DNA from 4 places in the [Leptolyngbya] sp. PCC 7376 genome. Region 2 is predicted to be linked to each of the others. Evidence: predicted binding sites of a transcription regulator. Region 2 holds the regulator's gene; each other region holds the start of a gene.
The links. The regulator NtcA, encoded in region 2, controls nitrogen genes in cyanobacteria. The targets are predictions, from matches to a motif close to TTTGTANCNNNNGNTACAAA.
Positions count from the first base shown of each region.

Region 1: a site for NtcA is predicted at 2,135-2,154, ahead of LEPTO7376_RS11615 (ammonium transporter). Genes of this name have one in related genera too.
Region 3: a site for NtcA is predicted at 2,244-2,263, ahead of LEPTO7376_RS07150 (DUF3155 domain-containing protein). Genes of this name have one in related genera too.
Region 4: a site for NtcA is predicted at 2,206-2,225, ahead of LEPTO7376_RS00705 (DUF4278 domain-containing protein). Genes of this name have one in related genera too.

Region 1 is NC_019683.1:2,633,627-2,638,466, reverse strand. It holds gene LEPTO7376_RS11615 (ammonium transporter) at 469-2,001, opposite strand; gene LEPTO7376_RS11610 (2Fe-2S iron-sulfur cluster-binding protein) at 2,453-2,695, opposite strand; gene hemL (glutamate-1-semialdehyde 2,1-aminomutase) at 2,913-4,211, shown strand; gene LEPTO7376_RS11600 (pentapeptide repeat-containing protein) at 4,496-4,840, shown strand, end outside.
Region 2 is NC_019683.1:743,536-748,375, reverse strand. It holds gene LEPTO7376_RS03395 (pre-16S rRNA-processing nuclease YqgF) at 1-184, opposite strand, end outside; gene LEPTO7376_RS03390 (DUF3084 domain-containing protein) at 315-1,706, opposite strand; gene ntcA (global nitrogen regulator NtcA) at 1,766-2,494, opposite strand; gene fabI (enoyl-ACP reductase FabI) at 2,767-3,543, shown strand; gene rsmH (16S rRNA (cytosine(1402)-N(4))-methyltransferase RsmH) at 3,620-4,495, shown strand; gene LEPTO7376_RS03370 (hypothetical protein) at 4,600-4,840, shown strand, end outside.
Region 3 is NC_019683.1:1,596,863-1,601,702, reverse strand. It holds gene LEPTO7376_RS07165 (SpoIIE family protein phosphatase) at 1-167, opposite strand, end outside; gene LEPTO7376_RS07160 (response regulator transcription factor) at 259-969, opposite strand; gene LEPTO7376_RS07155 (cofactor assembly of complex C subunit B) at 1,065-1,604, shown strand; gene LEPTO7376_RS07150 (DUF3155 domain-containing protein) at 1,884-2,213, opposite strand; gene LEPTO7376_RS07145 (ATP-binding protein) at 2,516-3,814, shown strand; gene sbcC (exonuclease subunit SbcC) at 3,817-4,840, opposite strand, start outside.
Region 4 is NC_019683.1:154,629-159,468, forward strand. It holds gene LEPTO7376_RS00700 (ATP-dependent Clp protease ATP-binding subunit) at 1-2,062, shown strand, start outside; gene LEPTO7376_RS00705 (DUF4278 domain-containing protein) at 2,256-2,678, shown strand; gene LEPTO7376_RS00710 (serine/threonine-protein kinase) at 2,868-4,289, shown strand; gene LEPTO7376_RS00715 (ABC transporter ATP-binding protein) at 4,356-4,840, shown strand, end outside.

The sequences.
Region 1 (4,840 bases), 1.9 Mb from region 2:
GGCTGCATTTTTGTAATCTTAGGTACAAGTTATACAACGAGCTACTCACTTAGATCATTACATCTTGTAAAAATATTGCGTTACATTTCGCAACAAGAATAAGTGCTATTCAATGCTGTTTCATGCTCCTCTCCGAGGAGATATGTTGTACTTATCTGGCTTAGTTTCCTTGCCTGGTGAGGATTAAATCATCCAAGCTGCTGAGTCGGATGTCTAGACAGCATAGACGTCGTTAAAATATCAACTCAGAAAATAATGAATTTACTAGGCGCGATCTTTAACAAAAATCAATAAGTGGCGATGATCATCCTTACAGAATGACCTAGTTAAAGTATTACTTCACTGCATACTGAGCGATTACCCACTCAGAGATAGAGGCTTGTTTATCCATACAGAAAAACCTCCTTCTTAGCAAGGAGGTTTGATTCCAGTTGTGATGAAATTTTTTGACTGATTCAGAAGCGCGATTTAGCCTTCGGAATCAGAAGAAGCTGAAGAGCTGAAGATTACATCAGATTCTTTTACGAAACCGCTGTAAGCTTCCATGCCGTGCTCACTAATATCGAGACCACGGAGTTCTTCGTCTTCTTCGACACGAATACCGCCAAGAACTGCGGCGATCGCGTACCAAGCGATGAAACTAAAGGCAACGGTAAAGCCACCGATAGAGAGAATTCCAACGACCTGAGCAATTAACTGTTGGATACCACCACCAGTGAAGAGACCTCCACCCATTTTGAATAGACCAACAGCGAATGTACCCCAGATACCACAAACGAGGTGTACAGAGGTCGCACCAACGGGGTCATCAATCTTGATGCTATCGAACATAGCAACGGAGAAGACCACGATTACGCCGGCGATCGCACCAATGATTACAGCAGAGAAGATAGAAACACTATCACAACCTGCAGTGATACCAACGAGACCAGCAAGGATACCGTTAATAATCATGGAAAGATCAGGCTTGCCATCCTTTAACCAAGACGTGATTGTTGCAGTGCAACCACCAGCAGCAGCAGCCAAGTTAGTCGTTACAGCGATGTAAGGAACATTTGCACTTGCTGCCAACTCGGAACCAGGGTTAAAACCAAACCAGCCGATCCAGAGAATCAAACAACCAAGGGTCGCGATACTCATGTTGTGACCGGGAATTGCATTGACTTTACCGTCTTCACGATACTTGCCAGCACGAGGGCCAAGCACAGCGGCACCAACAAGAGCAGCCCAACCACCAACAGAGTGAACGATGGTAGAACCAGCAAAGTCATGGAAACCAAACAGAGCTGCACCTTCTTCATCTACACCGAGGAAAGGAAGCGCTGATAGCCATTCGCCATCCCACTGCCAGTGACCTGTGATGGGGTAAGAAATAGCAACCAAAAGGAAACTAAAAATCAAGAAAGCATCAAACTTAATCCTTTCTGCAACCGCACCGGAAACGATGGTTGCCGCTGTTGCTGCGAAGGCAACTTGGAAAAGGAAAGAGATACTTTCAGGGACGAAGTTCAGGATTTGAGCGTCACCATCCATGGTGTACCACTCACTACCATCGCCACTGTAGGGAACACTACTACCGGAGAAGAAGAAACCCTTCAAACCGATGAAAGAATTACCGTCGCCATACATAAAGGCGTAACCGATTGCCCAGTATGCAATTGTTGCAACCGCAAAGACAATCAGGTTTTTGGAAAGGATGTTAACGGCATTTTTCTGACGACAGAAGCCAGCTTCGAGCATTCCGAAGCCTGCGTTCATGAAAATGACCAGCACTGATGCAACAAGCAGGAAGATAGTGTCCAAAATGATTTGGACTTGACCAGCTGCATCAACGGCTACTTCATGGCCGTCTGCCATAGCTGCTGTGCTCCAAACTACAGTGATAATCGCTGCAGCAGGAATACAAGCTAGCCAGATTGGAGAAAAGTTACGGGAGAGCTTACGGGCAAAGTTCAGAACAACACTATCATCGTGTGCTGGGCTGAAATGTGCTTGCTCCATAGCCAGACTCCGTTTTTGGAAAGTTGACTTAGGCATTAGTTTGAGATGTTTTAGGCATTTATGCTCTTGAATAACACAGACAAATATCTCTAATCGGTAGCAGAAGTAACTTTTAACCGATGAGAATATTGGCTTTGTTTCACAAAATACTAATGGATCGAGCGAAAGAATCAAGGGGTGACTTGATGGGTCTTAATCCTAATTGCCTTGGATTTCTCTGTGTATTACGGGAGAAACTTATTCAGCAGCTCTTTTTGAAATTAGTATTTATGCTTATCACGTCTTAAAAAGTATTAAGAAATGATTTTGGTTACCCTAAGGCATACTGGTTTCTAAAACGATTTACACCTTTATTCCGTATCAAACGCTACAAAATAACTGTTGTTTCTTAGATTTAGTTCGACACTTAGAACACAATAATTGTGATGGTGAGTCAAACTCCTAGGGTGGTTTACCAAACGGGATCGCTAAATAAATGAATCGTGATTTCTGGGCGATCGCCAGGGATGCCAGCAATGCAAGCGCAAAGACTTTCTCCGTCATCTAGCTCTACTTCGCAAGCATGACATGAGCCCATCAGACAACCGGTGGGGATCATGATGCCAGCTCGCCGCGCCACCTCAAGCATCGGTTCTCCAGGTGCCGCTTCAATCACGACATCATTGGGCATAAATTTCACTGCAACTTTCGACATTTTGTTGTGTTTCCTCCAAGGGCAAATAATAAATTTCGTCGAATAACACTTGTAAGACATTGTGAATTAATCACCAGACAAACGCCGAAATTGCCTTTATTCCGTAAAATAATAAACTGTCACAAATTTTCCCTAGCACACAGGGATTGAATGGCCATTAAAACAATCTAGATTACAAAAGTTAATTTTTATAGATCTTGCTTAAAGGAGAAATAATTTGGTTACTACAGCTTTAAATACAACCAAATCAGACGAAATTTTTAGTGCAGCTCAAAAATTAATGCCGGGTGGTGTCAGTTCCCCCGTGCGAGCATTTAAATCAGTGGGTGGACAGCCCATCGTATTTGATCGCGTCAAAGGCTCTCGTGCTTGGGATGTCGATGGTAACGAATATATTGACTATGTTGGCACTTGGGGCCCAGCGATCTGTGGTCACGCAAACGATGAAGTCAATGTGGCTCTTCGTGAAACCCTTGAAAAGGGAACCAGTTTCGGTGCGCCTTGTTTTAAGGAAAATATTTTGGCTGAGATGGTCATCAATGCTGTGCCCAGTGTTGAAATGGTTCGCTTCGTCAACTCTGGTACTGAAGCTTGTATGTCCGTGTTGCGTTTAATGCGCGCATTCACTGGTCGCGAAAAAATCATTAAGTTTGAAGGATGCTACCACGGTCACGCGGATATGTTCCTCGTGAAGGCTGGTTCTGGTGTAGCAACTTTAGGTTTACCTGATTCTCCGGGTGTGCCAAAGTCAACAACTGCGTCGACTTTGACTGCGCCTTATAACGATCTTGATGCAGTGAAGAAGCTTTTCGCGGAAAATCCTGAGGCGATCGCCGGTGTAATTCTAGAACCTGTCGTTGGTAATTCTGGCTTTGTCACACCTGATGCTGGCTTCCTCGAAGGCCTGCGGGAAATTACAAAAGAAAATGGTGCATTACTCGTATTTGATGAAGTAATGACTGGTTTCCGCATTTCCTACGGTGGTGCGCAAGCCAAGTTCGGCGTCACACCTGATTTAACAACTATGGGTAAGGTCATCGGTGGTGGTCTACCTGTGGGTGCTTACGGTGGTCGTAAAGAAATTATGTCAATGGTTGCTCCTGCTGGCCCCATGTATCAAGCGGGCACACTTTCCGGTAATCCTTTGGCAATGACTGCGGGGATCAAGACATTGGAATTGCTCCAACGTCCTGGCACTTATGAGCATCTCGAAACAATTACAAACAAGTTGATTAACGGTTTATTGAGCCTTGCTCGTGAAGCGGGTCATGAAGTTTCTGGTGGCAACATCAGCGGTATGTTCGGCATGTTCTTTACTGGCAAGTCTGTCCATAACTACGATGACGCAAAGCATTCTGATCTAGAGAAATTCAGTCGTTATCACCGTGGCATGTTGGAGCAGGGTATTTACCTCGCACCTTCTCAGTTTGAAGCTGGCTTCACGTCTTTAGCTCACACTGATGAGGATATTGATAAGACTCTCGCCGCTGCGAAGATTGTTTTTGGCAATATCTAGCATCATGCTGAAAAGGTTTGGGCGATCGCCTAAATCCTCGATATTAATTTGATTGCCATAAGGGCAAACTCCCCGTTCTCTTCAAGGATGGGGTTTTTCTTTTTCGGGGACTTTAAGAATTAGTTACAATTGCTGGAATAGCGATATTTCGACGGTTTATGAGTCAGACGAAACCTAATTCGTTTTCTGAGATGCCCAATGATAAGTTGCCACAGGCGGATCAGTCTGGGGAGATTACACCCGCCATAAAACCAACGAAAATTCCCCCGCCACGACAAGATTTGATGGAACGTCGATTTTACTTACGGCAGATCGACTCATCAAATCCCTGGCTCGTGTTTACAGCAGTTGGGGTCATGGTCATAGGCCTCTTGAGTAATTGGCTATGGCTCGGTTTATCAGGCACTTTGGTGACATTGTTGCTGTCGCTCAAAATCATTTTGCCGTCGGTAAAAGAATGGCTTTCAACATTTCTCACAGCTCAAGAACGCAAAACGCTAATTGGATTTATTGCCTTTGCGATCGCGATCGCCGGATTATTTAAATTTTTGGGTGTCTATGCACTCGTTGGTTATTGGCTAAACCAAATTAAATGGGATGAATTTGGCTCTTGGGCTGACTGGGTTGGC
Region 2 (4,840 bases):
GTTGTGCGGTGGTCTGATTTCCCATAATCAGCAGGGAAACGTCATATTTTTTGCGGAGAAAACGGACAGTGCCAACAACATTGTCAGCGAGAGTTACTTGATGGTGCAAAATTTTACCCGCATTATCCATCACAGCAACGCCACATTTATCCCGTCCGGGATCAAATCCTAAATATATGGTCATAATGGCTCGTCCCTTTGGTTACATCACCCTGTGATCTGCACCCTTGATCACAATATTTGATGGCTCGTCTCTGATTAAAGATTAGATTGCATCGCAGTCAAAATATCGAGTATTAAAGAATATTTGCAGCTTAGCGTCTAAATACGACTTTACCATCGCTCAAGGCCACGAGTTCAAGCATTAGGGGGCCAGCATTGTCCGCATTTTGCATGGCGATCGCCTGGATCTCAGTAACGGGTTCGAGAGACTGATTAATAGCATCGGCAAACTTAATGATGTGGCTCAGGTCGCCATCCCGCACTTGGATATCCCCTAAAATTCCAGCTTGACGTGCTTGAAATTGAGCTGCCCCCAGTAAAAAATCTATGGGCTGGCGAGCAGCAGTGGGATTTTGCACACTCAAATTTTCGAGAGACAATGTCGCGATCACATCCCCTGCGATAAACACTCGTTGTCTTAAGACAGCATCAGCAAAAACTTGCACTTGGCTCTCTCCCTGCAAATAGTTACCAGCAGAGAGTAATCGCACAACATAATCACGGCCATCATTAATATCGCTCACCAAATTTTGGACTTGAGCATTCGTAATCTGTACCACTCGTTCATCAAAGTCTGGATTACGCCCACGGGTTGCCACAATTGCATTACGATTCGCTTCTCGCAACAGTTCATCCACAGCTTGGTTCACGGCATTAATATCGATAATACGGACAACGCCGAAAGCCAGTACCTGCCCTGTGGTGAGGGCAACATTACCGCTCCGAAAGTTGATATAACTCGCTTCTAAAATATCAATCTGTTCTTGTAATCTAAAAATTTGGGATTCGACATCTTGCAACACTTGGTCTTTGTCGGCGATCGCCTGGTCTAAGTTGGCGATAGTCTGATCACGATTATCAATTTCAGTCTGTAAATCTTGGCGCTGAGTTTCTAGGGATTCAATCTGTCCAGAGCGCTGCTCAATAATGTCGTTTTGCTCGCTTACTTTGGTTTGCAACCGTTCACTTTGAGTTGCTAGCTTTTCACTCTGGATCGCCAGTTGATCTCGCTGCGTCTTTAAATCCCGTTGCTCTGATGCCAAATCTGTAATTTCTTTCTCTAGGACCGAGGCTTGATCTCGAAATGCCGTGAGCTGTGATTGAGCATTTTCAAATTTTGTTTCGATTCCTTCAAGTTTATTTTGGGCTGTAAGCTGATCCTGGCGGGCTAATTCGAGTTCCTCTTCAACCTTTGTTTTTGCGTCGTTAACTTCTTGTAGTTCCTTACGGCGTTTCGCTAAAATTCCATCCAGCTGAAATACGCCCTGCCGTAGCGATTTACTCAGACCAAAGAGCAAACCCAAAGTGCTGGCCGCAATCACTGTTCCCGTCATCACAGTTACGACGACAGCAGTTTGTTTCGGACGCAAATTGAACAGGCTTAAGCGGGCCTTACCCACTTTGCTACCAAGGCGATCGCCCAAAGCCGCAAGGATACCGCCTAGTATCAAGACCGAAAATATCAGTACAAACGCACTAGTCATTTAATGATCGTAAAACTGTCCCACACCACAAATAAAACCGTAACGTTATTACTGTAGCGTTAAGCGAACTGTTGGCTGAGATTTACGGGGTCATGAACCGTAATTTTTTTCTTGTAAATCGAGATCATATTTTTCTCGCGTAGCTCACCCAATAATCGCGTGACTGTTACCCGCGTCGAACCAATTGCTTCGGCGATCGCCTGATGAGAGAGTTTCAGATCAACCCGAATGCCATCTTCCGTTGGCACACCAAAATCGCGACAAAGAATTAACAAGAAGCTCACTAAACGCGACCCCATGTCTCGGTGCGCCAGTGTTTCGATCATCATCTCCGTTTGCAGAATCCGCGAAGACAATCCGCGCAACATTAACATCGACAACTCAGGACGCTCTTGCAAAGCTTTCTGAACCTGCTCAATCGGTGCGGACAAAAGCTCCACAGGCGTGAATGCCACTGCATGATAAAAGCGATCAGACTTTTGACCCGTTAAGAGGGATAGCACACCGAAAACACTATTTTCCCGGAGGAGTGCCACCGTAATCTCTTCACCGGCCTCATACACCCGTGAGAGGCGGACAGCTCCCTTCAGCAAAAAATAAACCCGTTCAGCTGGATCGCCCGGAAAGAAAATTGTTTTACCCCGATCATAGTTCTCAACTACAGGAGGGAAAGGGCCGCTGTGAAATTGTCGAAACGCAGCAGCTAGATCGGTAATTTGATTCACGGGTAATTCAGGCACTTGATTCGGATAGAAATCGCTTTGGGCAGCGTCAGAGTTATAAATCATAGACTCACATTGTTGAGGGGTATCCCCGATGTTGGAACTTACACTCGCTTATGGGGACTAATATGACAATGAATTCTCTTAACTAAATCTTACTTTGGTATGGTAATTTGTAATTTTTGCTTCAAAATAATTATGGTTTTCAGCGCAAGCTCTCTTATGTCCTTGAAGAATTTGCACTGTTTTACCGTAAAGTAGCGAATGGCTAGAGGGTCTTTTGGCGTTATGGGACGCGCTCTAGCTTGACCGAATTTTTAGGAAACTTGGGAACCTTTATGCTTGATTTAACCGGAAAAAATGCCCTTGTCACAGGGATTGCAAACAATAAATCCATTGCGTGGGGTATCGCTCAACAGCTCCATGCTGCGGGCGCAAACATCGGTGTCACTTACCTACCCGATGATAAAGGTCGTTTTGAGAAGAAAGTCGGCAAGTTGGTCGAGCCTCTCAATCCTTCTTTGTTCCTTCCTTGTAATGTGCAAGATGATGAACAGGTTGATCAAGTTTTTGAAGCGGTTAAAAAGGACTGGGGCAAGCTTGATATCCTCATTCACTGTTTGGCATTTGCACACCGTGAAGATTTAACTGGTCAGTTTAGCGATACTTCCCGTGATGGTTTCCAAACGGCTCTCGGTATCAGTTCTTACTCACTCACTCGTTTGGCACGTGGTGCAAAAGACGTAATGACGGATGGTGGAGCAATTGTCACCATGACCTACCTTGGTGGTGTAAAGGTTATTCCGAATTACAACGTTATGGGTGTAGCGAAGTCTGCGCTTGAGATGAGTGTTCGTTATCTCGCGGCGGATCTTGGCCCTAGCAATATTCGCGTCAATGGTATTTCTGCTGGCCCAATTCGTACTTTAGCTTCTTCTGCTGTTGGTGGCATTCTCGACATGATTCACCACGTGGAAGCAACTGCGCCTTTACGTCGTACGGTAACTCAGACTGAAGTTGGTAATACGGCGGCATTCCTCTGTAGTGATTTGTCTAGTGGCATCACTGGTCAGATTGTTTATGTGGATTCTGGTTACGAAATTATGGGTATGTAAGGTCTAGCTTGAAAGATAGATCCCTCTAAATCCCCCTTGAGTAAGGGGGACTTTTTATTTTTTGGTGATGGGAGTTATGGCTGAAGAGTTTGTTCACATTTCGGTATTGCGGGAAGAGCTAGTTGATGGGCTAGGGATTCGTGATGATGGGCATTATCTGGATGTAACACTCGGTGGTGGCGGCCATACGGAATTAATTTTGCAGCGATCACCGACCTGTAGAGTGACATCGGTAGACCGGGATGCAATGGCTATTGAAGCAGCATCAGCACGGCTCAAAGGGTTTGGCGATCGCCTAACGATTGTGCGGAGTAATTTTGCTGAGTTTGATCCGCAGGGACAAAAGTTTGATGGGATTATTGCGGACTTGGGGGTAAGCTCAGCACAATTTGACCAGGGCGATCGCGGCTTCAGTTTTCGCATGGATGCACCACTTGATATGCGAATGGATCAACGACAAGATTTATCAGCGGCGGATATCGTCAATCGCTATGGCGAGAAAGCATTGGCAGATATTTTCTATGAGTATGGCGAAGAACGTTTGGCACGGAAAATTGCTAAAAAGATTGTGAATCAAAGGCCAATTCACACCACGAAAGAATTAGAAAATATTGTTTTCTATACCTATCATCCAAAGGCTCGGAAAGGGCGACTTCATCCGGCAACCAAAGTTTTTCAGGCGTTACGGATTGCAGTGAATGGAGAACTTGACGCGCTCAAAGGCTTATTAGATAAAGCACCGCAATGGCTCAATCCGGGTGGCAAGATTGGCATTATTAGTTTCCATAGTCTCGAAGATCGCATCGTCAAAAACACATTTAAAGGTCATGATTTATTGCGGGTAATCACAAAAAAACCGATTATGGCAACGGAAGAGGAAACCCAACAAAATCCACGGGCACGTTCTGCGAAGTTACGGTTTGCAGAAACGAAAAATATTACTGAAGATTAAAGCGCTACACAGCTCTACAAACAGGATGGAGACCTTTGTGAAATTACGTACAATAGCGAAAGGATATTGAGTCCTTTTGATTTCAATTTTTGTGAGTAATAACAATGGGCGCAGATAAAGCAAATTCTCAAACGGCGATTATTGTTGCAGGGATTACTGTTGTGGGGACTTTGGGTACCTCATTATTTGCAAATTGGGATAAGGTTTTTTCGCCGAGTGAACAGGCTTCAACTTCCACGCCCACAGTCGAAACGCCCACGTCAAATGCAACGTCAGATGCTCCACCATCGCCGGAAACCCTCCCGAATCATTCACCAGCTACAGCGAATGGTTTCGATAGGTTTT
Region 3 (4,840 bases), 850 kb from region 2:
ATAATCGCCATCTCTCCTTCCGAGGCCAAAATATCTAATGCTTCTGGTGCACTCGCTGCACGATAAACCCGAAATTCACGACGAAATGTCCGATACAACAGATCAAGATTATCTGTTTCATCGTCAACGACCATGAGTTTAAGTTTATTGGTATTCGCGACGCTCATAGACTCGTAATCTTAGTTGCACTGGTTGGTCAGAATTCAACATTTTCCCATGTCCTCTCAGAGCAATTGCAGGGAAGATATAGAAATTTATTTAACCAACTAAACCAGATCGTAGCGCTCTTACGGCAGCTTGGGTCCGATCATCCGCACAAAGTTTATTAAGAATATTACGCACATGGGTTTTAACAGTACCCACTGTAATAAACAGACGCTCAGCAATTTCTGAGTTGCTACAACCATCAACGATCAACTGCAATACTTCCAATTCACGCTCAGTCAGAGGACAACTCTCTAACAGTTGTTGATCTTCGGGAGATGTCGCTTGAATTTCAATGGTTGCTTCAGAGCCACTACCAGGCAGTTGCACTTGATTCAGCACAATACGGGCGATCGCCGGGTCAATCCAACTGTTACCCGAATAAGTTGTTTTAACTGCGTCAACAAGATGCTCGAACGTAATATCTTTCATGCAATAGGAATCAGCCCCTGCCGCAAAAGCTGCAAGTACGGCCTCTTGATCATCCTGTAGCGTCAAGATCAAGACTTTTGTTGCATCATCACCTGTCTGACCACCATTGATATCCTCTTTCAACTGACGGGTGACTTCAATACCATCAAGCTCCGGCAATCCAATATCGACAATTGCTAAATCAGGCTTTAGATCACGGAGCAATTTAAGACCATCAGCACCATTGCCAGCCTCTGCTAAGAAGTCAATGTCAGAACATTGCATCAAAGAGGTACGCAATCCAATCCGTGTCAAATCATGATCTTCAACTAGAACAACGCGAATTTTGGCCATGGTTTTTCAAAAATATTCCCCCAAAATATAGCATGATCGATATACATTTATATGGATGCGTTTTGCGAATCCTGTCGTGATTTTGCCTAAAAGCTGTGCTTGAACAATCTGTAATTACTTCAACGTTGATGTTGACTCTCCTACTAATGGTGGGTCTGTTTTTCTTTATTCGTGCATCCCTAAAAGATCGCACTGAGCAGATGGAGTTCATCGCGACGGAACCTGAAGAATCCGTCTTTGAACGTCTCCAAACCTATTTCGAAAAGCGTGCTTATCAGATCATTGATGTTGATGGTGTGAATAATGTCGTGACCTATCAAGGGTTTGTACCACCTAGTGGATTTTTAGCGGTATTTCTATCATTACTAACAGCCTTAGGTTTAACCTGTGTTGCTCTAGTCCTCTCATTGATCTATCCAGCTGTTGGCTTTGGGTTTCTAGGTATCTGTTTATTTGCACCGGCAGCCGGTTTTTTCTATTGGCAACGTGCTGGCAAAACTGAAAAAGTAATTTTGCAGATTACCAAAGAAACGCCGATTACTGAAACGCCAACCCAACGCATTTTAGTGACAGCCCATCGCGATGAATTAATTTTGTTGCGGCAGGTCGTCCCTTATCAGCTCAATGAAGCATAAGTGATGGCTCACTAAATTGTTTCGTTTCTACTGAATCCGGAATTAATCGGGTGGCGATCGCCCTAGACCTCATTTTTTTATTGCTCAGCAAAAAAACTGGGCAATAAAAAACACCCTAGTGAAGAAACTAGGATGCGATTAATGAAAAAATTTGCTCACATTATTTAGGTTTCTAGTTGGAAGCAGCCCGATACCAAATTCGTTTGATTACGACCTGGGGCCTCACTATCCAAAAAATAAAACCTAGATACAAATAAGATTTAGATAAAGCTCAAAAGCTTAACTGGAAGCAGCCACTTGTTTCTTCTCCGCGGTCTCACTGTCTTCGGTATTACAAAGAACTCGTAGACTGGGGAAAAGGAAGTGGTTTTCTTCGACATACTGAGCACCAAATAATCCTTTCTCCGCCCAAAAATAACGGTCTGTGGTGTGCTCATTACGCTTGACGACAATAACTGCGGGGGGCACAATACCGTTTGCGGCGATATGCTTACGAGCTGCGGTTACTGGTTTGTCCTCACCACTCTCAATATGGTGCTGGGGGACGCTCTCTAGAATTTTTCTCCCTTCCTGACGACGGCGACTCTTACGTTTGCGTTTTCTTGCCAACCCGATACCTCCTAGTCTTGCTCTGATAAGTCCGTAACAACAGTCACAGAATTTCGAGCAAAGTATATCCGGAACAATTTTTAAAAGCAAGTTAAATTTGGAGAATATTGTTCATAGGTGACATTTTTATGGTAGAGGAATAGGTTGCTTACCCTGCTACATAAACTCTTGACAAAGAATCTAAATAGTTTATTAAGTTTTCTTAATAAGTATGGATTATGGTGTTCCACTAAAAGGTATATGTCCGAATTATCATGTAATTTGCGGTCTACCATGGCTAGATGGAATTTTGGCGATCGCCGATGACAACATTTCCCCAATTACTTCCAGTCGGTGCCGAATTTACGGCGCTATGTCAACAACAACTCCGACTTCTCGCGTTAAGTTTGGGGGCGGATTGGAGTGTGTTGTATTTGGCGCAGCCCAACCATAGTGATCAAGAGATTGAGTTACAGGTAGTGAGTTCTTATCCTGAGCGGCTATTGACAGCGGATCGGGAAACAGTGGTGGTAGAAACAGCCGAGATAGAAACGCTCATTGACCAAACCTTAATGGTCGGTGAACTAGAGCCAGACGGCGAAGAGTTTGCGCAAGAGACTGCCGGAGATATTGCAGAGTCGTCAACGGCTTTCCCACTGTTTCATGAGGATCTGATTTTAGGGATTTTGGCAACGGGGCGCACAGATCGCGGGTGGCGATCACCGGAAATTTCACAAATTGAATTAGTAACGCAGAGTTTGAGTTGGGCCTGTGTACTGGATCAGCAAAAAAGCTGGGCGACGCAACAGTTAGCACAACAGCGACAGTTACAGGAAGTGGAGCAAGAGCACTTTCATGATCTATTGCATCAGCTCCGCAATCCGACAATGGCGATTGGGACGTTTGGGAAATTATTACTGAAACGACTTGAGATGGAAGATCGTAATTATCCAGCGGCGGTGGGAGTCGTGCGAGAGAGTGATCGCCTCAAAGAAATGTTGCATCAGTTTGGGCAAGAGGTGAATTTACTGGATGCACAGATCCAAATGTTGCCACCAGCTTCAACATTAGCTTTGCCACCCGATGCTCTAACGGGATCAAATAGAGACGATACATTAAATTTGTCACAGTCAATTGCCCTAACAGCGGTAAATCTCATCGCATTAATTGAGCCCATTGTGGAGTCGATGGCGGCGATCGCCACAGAAAAAGAAATTACGCTACGAACAAAGATTAATTCTGATTTACCTGAGGTTTGGGGAAATGCACAGGCTTTAACGGAAATCATCTGTAATTTGCTCGAAAATGCGATCAAATACACTCCTGAGCAAGGCCATATTTTATTGCACTTAGCCAAGATGGGTGAGGCTGTACAATTGGCCGTTCACGATACAGGCTATGGGATGCCAGCCGCAGATTTAGACCATGTGTTTGAACGTCATTATCGCGGCGCGCAAGCAGAAGGAGAGATTCCAGGGACAGGTCTTGGGTTGGCGATCGCCCATGAATTGGTAGAAAAAATGGACGGTGATTTAGAAGTGGATAGTCCCTGTGTTGGATTGCCAACTACAAAAAAATGCCCGGGTAGCACGTTTACGCTGTGGCTCAGAATTGCCCATTAACGTTAATTGCTAATACGAATTTGGGAGCCTTGTTTACTCTTATAAACTTCGATGCGACTCTGAAAAGCCTCTTTAAATTGAGGAATATGAGTCACGGCAAGGATACAGGCAAAATCATCGGCGATCGCATTAATAGCGGCAATCAGTCGAGCACAACCTTCGGCATCCTGCGTCCCAAACCCTTCATCAATCACCAGCATTTGTAACGCCATCCCCGATCGCTGGGCCAGGAGTTTTGCAAGGGCAAGGCGAATCGAAAAATTAATCCGAAAGGCTTCACCACCAGAATAGGTTTCGTAGGAACGGGTTCCCCGCGCATCGGCGATCACGATATCAAGGGTATCGATCATTTTTGAAGTGATTTTTTTGCGATTGCCCTTGCGAGCTTTTTGGGTAAGAAATTGCACATGAAATTGGTTCCCGGTCAGCCGCGACAAGATTTGATTCGTTTCAGCTTCGAGTTGGGGTAAGGCATTTTCGATCAGCAATGTTTGAATGCCATTTTTCCCGAAAGCACTTCCCAATTCCTTATAGATGCGATGTTGGCGACGGATTTCAGTAAGTTCAAGTTTGCTGTCTTCGTATTCATCGGCGAGGGTTTGCAATTGTTGCAGAGATTGTTGCAGTTGCCCTTGGTGCGCCAATAAATGATCGAGTTCTTGGCGACGATGTTGAATTTGGGCTTCGAGTTGTTCAATCTCACTGCCATGATCCGCAAATTGGGCGATCGCCTCGCGCGTGGTTTGCATTTGCGTTTCGATCTGCTCAAAATCTTTTTGACAAGATTGCTGGGCTTGCTGAAGTTCTTGAAGGCGAGTTTCTAGTTGGGGATGGCGGGCGATCGCCTGTTGTAATTCCTGATGACGCAGTTGCCACACCTGAGCTGTACGAATTTGCTGAGTTAAAGCTTGGTGCTGTTCCGAGTTGTAATCGAGAGCAGTAATATTCGCCGCAATTTGTTCAAGCTGTGTTTGCAGAGGTGAATGATCGCGCAATTGAGCTAATTCTTGTTCCGTTTGCTGGAGT
Region 4 (4,840 bases), 590 kb from region 2:
AAGAACCCAAGTTATCCGTATGTTGGGTGAAACTGCCGAGGTCGCGGCTGGCAGTGGCGGCTCTCGTAGTAATAAGACACCAACCCTTGATGAGTTTGGCTCCAACCTTACTCAGTTAGCCAAAGACAGTAAACTTGATCCCGTTGTCGGTCGTCAAAAGGAAATTGAGCGGGTTATCCAAATTCTTGGTCGTCGGACAAAGAATAATCCTGTTCTAATTGGTGAACCGGGTGTTGGTAAAACGGCGATCGCCGAAGGTTTGGCACAGCGTATTTCTACTGGTGATGTACCAGATATTCTCGAAGAAAAGCGTGTCGTTACCCTTGATATTGGTCTGCTCGTTGCGGGTACAAAATATCGCGGTGAATTTGAAGAACGCCTTAAAAAGATCATGGATGAAGTCCGCCAAGCGGGTAATGTAATCCTTGTGATTGACGAGGTTCATACCCTTATTGGCGCTGGTGCAGCAGAAGGGGCGATCGACGCAGCGAATATCCTCAAGCCTGCTCTCGCTCGTGGTGAACTGCAATGTATTGGTGCTACCACTCTCGATGAGTACCGCAAGCATATTGAGCGAGACGCGGCTCTCGAACGTCGTTTCCAGCCTGTAATGGTTGGTGAGCCTTCCGTTGAAGAAACCATCGAAATTCTCTTCGGTCTTCGCGAACGTTATGAGCAACACCACAAGCTTAAAATTCTTGATGAAGCTCTCGATGCGGCAGCAAAATTGGCAGATCGTTATATCAGTGATCGCTTCCTTCCTGACAAGGCGATTGACTTGATTGATGAAGCTGGTTCTCGCGTCCGTCTAATCAATTCTCAACTTCCTGCTGAAGCAAAAGAACTTGATAAGGAACTCCGCGGTGTCCTTAAAGAGAAGGACGAAGCAGTTCGTTCCCAAGAGTTTGATAAAGCCGGTGAACTCCGTGATCGTGAAATGTCGATCAAGGCAGAAATTCGGGCGATCGCCGCAAGCCAGAAAGAGAAAAAGACTGACATCGATGCCGTGGTTGACGCTGAAGAAATCGCCCATATCGTTGCATCTTGGACAGGTGTTCCCCTCAACAAACTTACTGAGAGTGAATCCACCAAACTCCTCAATATGGAAGATACCTTGCACCAGCGTTTGATTGGTCAAGAGGAAGCAGTAAGAGCTGTATCCCGCGCCATCCGCCGTGCCCGTGTTGGCCTGAAGAACCCCAACCGTCCTATTGCAAGTTTTGTTTTCTCTGGTCCTACCGGTGTTGGTAAAACTGAGCTAACCAAATCTTTAGCAGCCTACTTCTTCGGTTCTGAAGATGCCATGATTCGCCTGGATATGTCCGAATTCATGGAGCGTCACACCGTATCCAAGTTGATCGGTTCTCCTCCAGGATATGTTGGCTATAACGAAGGTGGTCAATTGACTGAAGCCGTTCGTCGTCGCCCTTACACTGTCATTCTCTTTGATGAGATTGAGAAGGCACACCCCGATATCTTCAATATGCTTCTGCAAATCCTTGAAGATGGTCGTCTAACCGATGCGAAAGGTCGTACCGTTGACTTCAAAAACACCCTCATTATCTTGACTTCGAACATTGGTTCTAAGGTCATTGAGAAAGGTGGTGGTGGTCTCGGTTTTGAATTCGGTGATGATGCAGCTGAATCTCAATACAACCGCATTCGTTCTCTTGTGAATGAGGAATTGAAACAATACTTCCGTCCTGAATTCTTGAATCGTCTTGACGAAATCATTGTCTTCCGTCAACTCACTAAGGATGAGGTTAAAGAGATTTCTGAAATTCTTCTCAAGGATGTTTTCCAACGTCTTACTGAACAGGAAATCGAGCTGCAAGTTACTGAGAAGTTCAAAGAACGTCTTGTGGAAGAAGGTTACAATCCTGCTTACGGTGCACGTCCATTACGCCGAGCAATTATGCGTCTCTTAGAGGATGTCCTTGCTGAAGAAATTCTCTCTGGTCGTGTTAGCTCTGGCGATACGGCTCTCGTTGATATCAACGAAGAAGGCAAAGTTGCTGTCAGTAAAGAAGAGCGTAAACCTGAACTCGTAGAGCAAGTTTAGTGACACTCATTATTCGGTTCAGACAAGTCATCTAACACAATTTTATAAACTTCTAAAGAAGCCTCCGGGCTTCTTTTTTTGTGGGGATCAAGATAATTGAGAATATAAAGTTTTCCTGATATTTCAGATAAGTAAAATTTAATTGTGTAACAATGATTACAGAAAGAGTTATGAGATTTTGAAGAGGCAAAATATGAAATTGACATATCGTGGTGTTTCTTATGATCGCGCTCCCGCCTCATTAGAAGTGACTGAAGGAAATATTCTTGGAAAGTACCGTGGCCAAGTGACTCGTCGCCGTTGTGTTGTGAGTTCTGTTGAGCGTCCTGATGTTGAGTCTGTATTGCTCCACTATCGTGGTGGATCATACGCAACAATGCAGCCAGCGATTCCAGCCTCTTTGCGAGAGCGTCGTGTCAATCAAGCGCCTGCTCCGTCTTGTCCTGTAAGACTGCCTCAATTATCAAGATTGATGAGTCAGGATGTACGACAGGTTCATCTTGAAAATATGCGCCGCAGTTTAGAGAGTCGGATTCAGTCGGCACAAGCCAGAGGTGATCAGCATCTCGTTAGCTTATTGCGCCAAGAATCAAGCAATTTATGGTTATCTCATTAGGCGATCGCCTGTGGTATTGGCCAAGATGAAAGATTAATTCAACTTTGATTCTCCATTTCATTGTTTTAGAGAAAGCCTTCGTGGCTTTCTTTTTTTGTGGGTGTCCGAAAAAAAAATTCTTCATGGGGTCAAAGGCTTGATTCATAATGGAGTTATGCAGTTGTGGTGTGGTATTTGTAAACGGCGATTATGATTGGGCAACTTCTTGACGGACGATACAAAATTACAGAGTCCCTTGCAGCTGGGGGCTTTGGCCAGACTTTTTTGGCAGAGGATATAAAGCAGTTCAACAAGATCTGTGTCGTAAAGCAGCTCAAGCCGAGTTTTAGTAATCCAGAGGCCTTGCTTGTGGCGCGACGATTATTTGAAGCTGAAGCTCAGTTACTGAATCGTCTGGGAGATCACGATCAGATTCCTCATCTTTTGGCCTATTTTGAGCTCAATCAAGAGTTTTTCTTAGTTCAAGATTTTGTGGAAGGCCACAGTCTCGAAAAGGAAATTACGGTTGGAAAAAAGCACAGTGAAGCTTATGCGATCGCCCTCATCGAAAGTATGTTGGAGCCACTGGCTTTTATCCACGAGCAAAATGTGATTCACCGCGATATTAAACCAGCGAATTTAATTCGGCGGCAACAGGATGGCAAAGTTGTACTGATTGATTTTGGCGCGGTAAAAGAGCTCGCTGCGACACAGGTGAATGCCCAAGGCCAAACGCAAATTGGCACAATTATCGGAACCCCAGGCTATATGTCTAGTGAGCAGGGGCGCGGCAAACCTAAACTCAGTAGTGATATTTATGCGGCAGGCATGATCGTGGTGCAAGCTCTCACTGGAAAAATTCCACCAGTGGGTTACAACACGGCTGATGAGCTTTACGAAGACCCGAATACCGCCGAAATTATTTGGCATCAGGATGCCAGTGTTTCACCAGAGTTTGCGGGCATTCTCGACAAAATGATTTGCTATGATTTTCGCCAACGGTATCGTTCTGCAATGGAAGTCAAACAGGCGATCGCCCAACTCTCCACAAATTCCCGCACCATTGCCACTACATCCGATAAAGGCGGGATCGCTACCGTTTTTCAAGAAGAAATTCCCGCCACTTCTATTAATATCCCCAAACCACCCATCAATCTTGCGAAGTCTCCACAGGGTGTAGGTGTACCTGCTCCGATTAAAAGACATTGGGCAAGGGTTGCATTTCGTGGGTTTCAGCGGTTCATTGCCGTGTGCTTTCTGATTTTAGGTTTACCGATCAGCATCTACGCCGTTTTCGAAGTGAATAATATGTCAGTCCCGAAAAATGAGCGAGACGACGCGATGGCTGCCCTCGTGATTTTAGGGTTGCCTCTGACAGGTTCCGGAAGCTGGATGCTTTGGAGTTTGCATCAGCGGGTGCGTAAAGAAAAATTTGACTCAGATTGGTTGCGGCACAATTTTTATCAAGTGATTGAGGCTAATCAAGGTGAAATATCATTGTTGAAATTTGCCCAAACGTCTAGATTATCAGGCAAAGAATCCCAGCGTTACCTCGAAGCGAGGGTAAAAGAGTTTAATGGCGATGTGCGTCAGATGCCCGATGGTGAGACCATCTATCGGTTCAAGTTGTAGCGAGAAAGGGAGAGGGAATACTGAAAAGGTTATGATCGCTGGATACGAAACCAGTTTTCTGCCTTTATGTCATCCCCCCTAAAACGTTTATTTACCTATAGCGATCGCCATCGCACTCAGATTAATCAAGCGATCGCCTGCTCTGTCCTAAACAAGATTTTTGATCTCGCACCTCCAGCACTGATTGGGATGGCAGTAGACACCGTCATCGAAAAAGAAGACTCGTTTGTGGCGCAGTTTGGGGTGACTAGTTTAATCGGGCAACTATTTGTGATTTGTACGATTTCACTCATTATTTGGGGGGCTGAATCGGTTTTTGAATATCTCTACCAAAGGTTGTGGCGTAACCTCGCCCAAAAAATGCAGCATGAGTTGCGATTGGATGGATACAGCCATTTACAGGATTTAGAGCTGGCTTATTTTGAGGAGCGCAGCACTGGTGAACTTTTAGCGTTATTAAATGACGATATTAATCAGCTTGAAAGATTTTTGGATGTTGGTGCCAACGAAATTTTGCAGGTGTTGACCACTGTCGTTCTCATTGGTGGTGT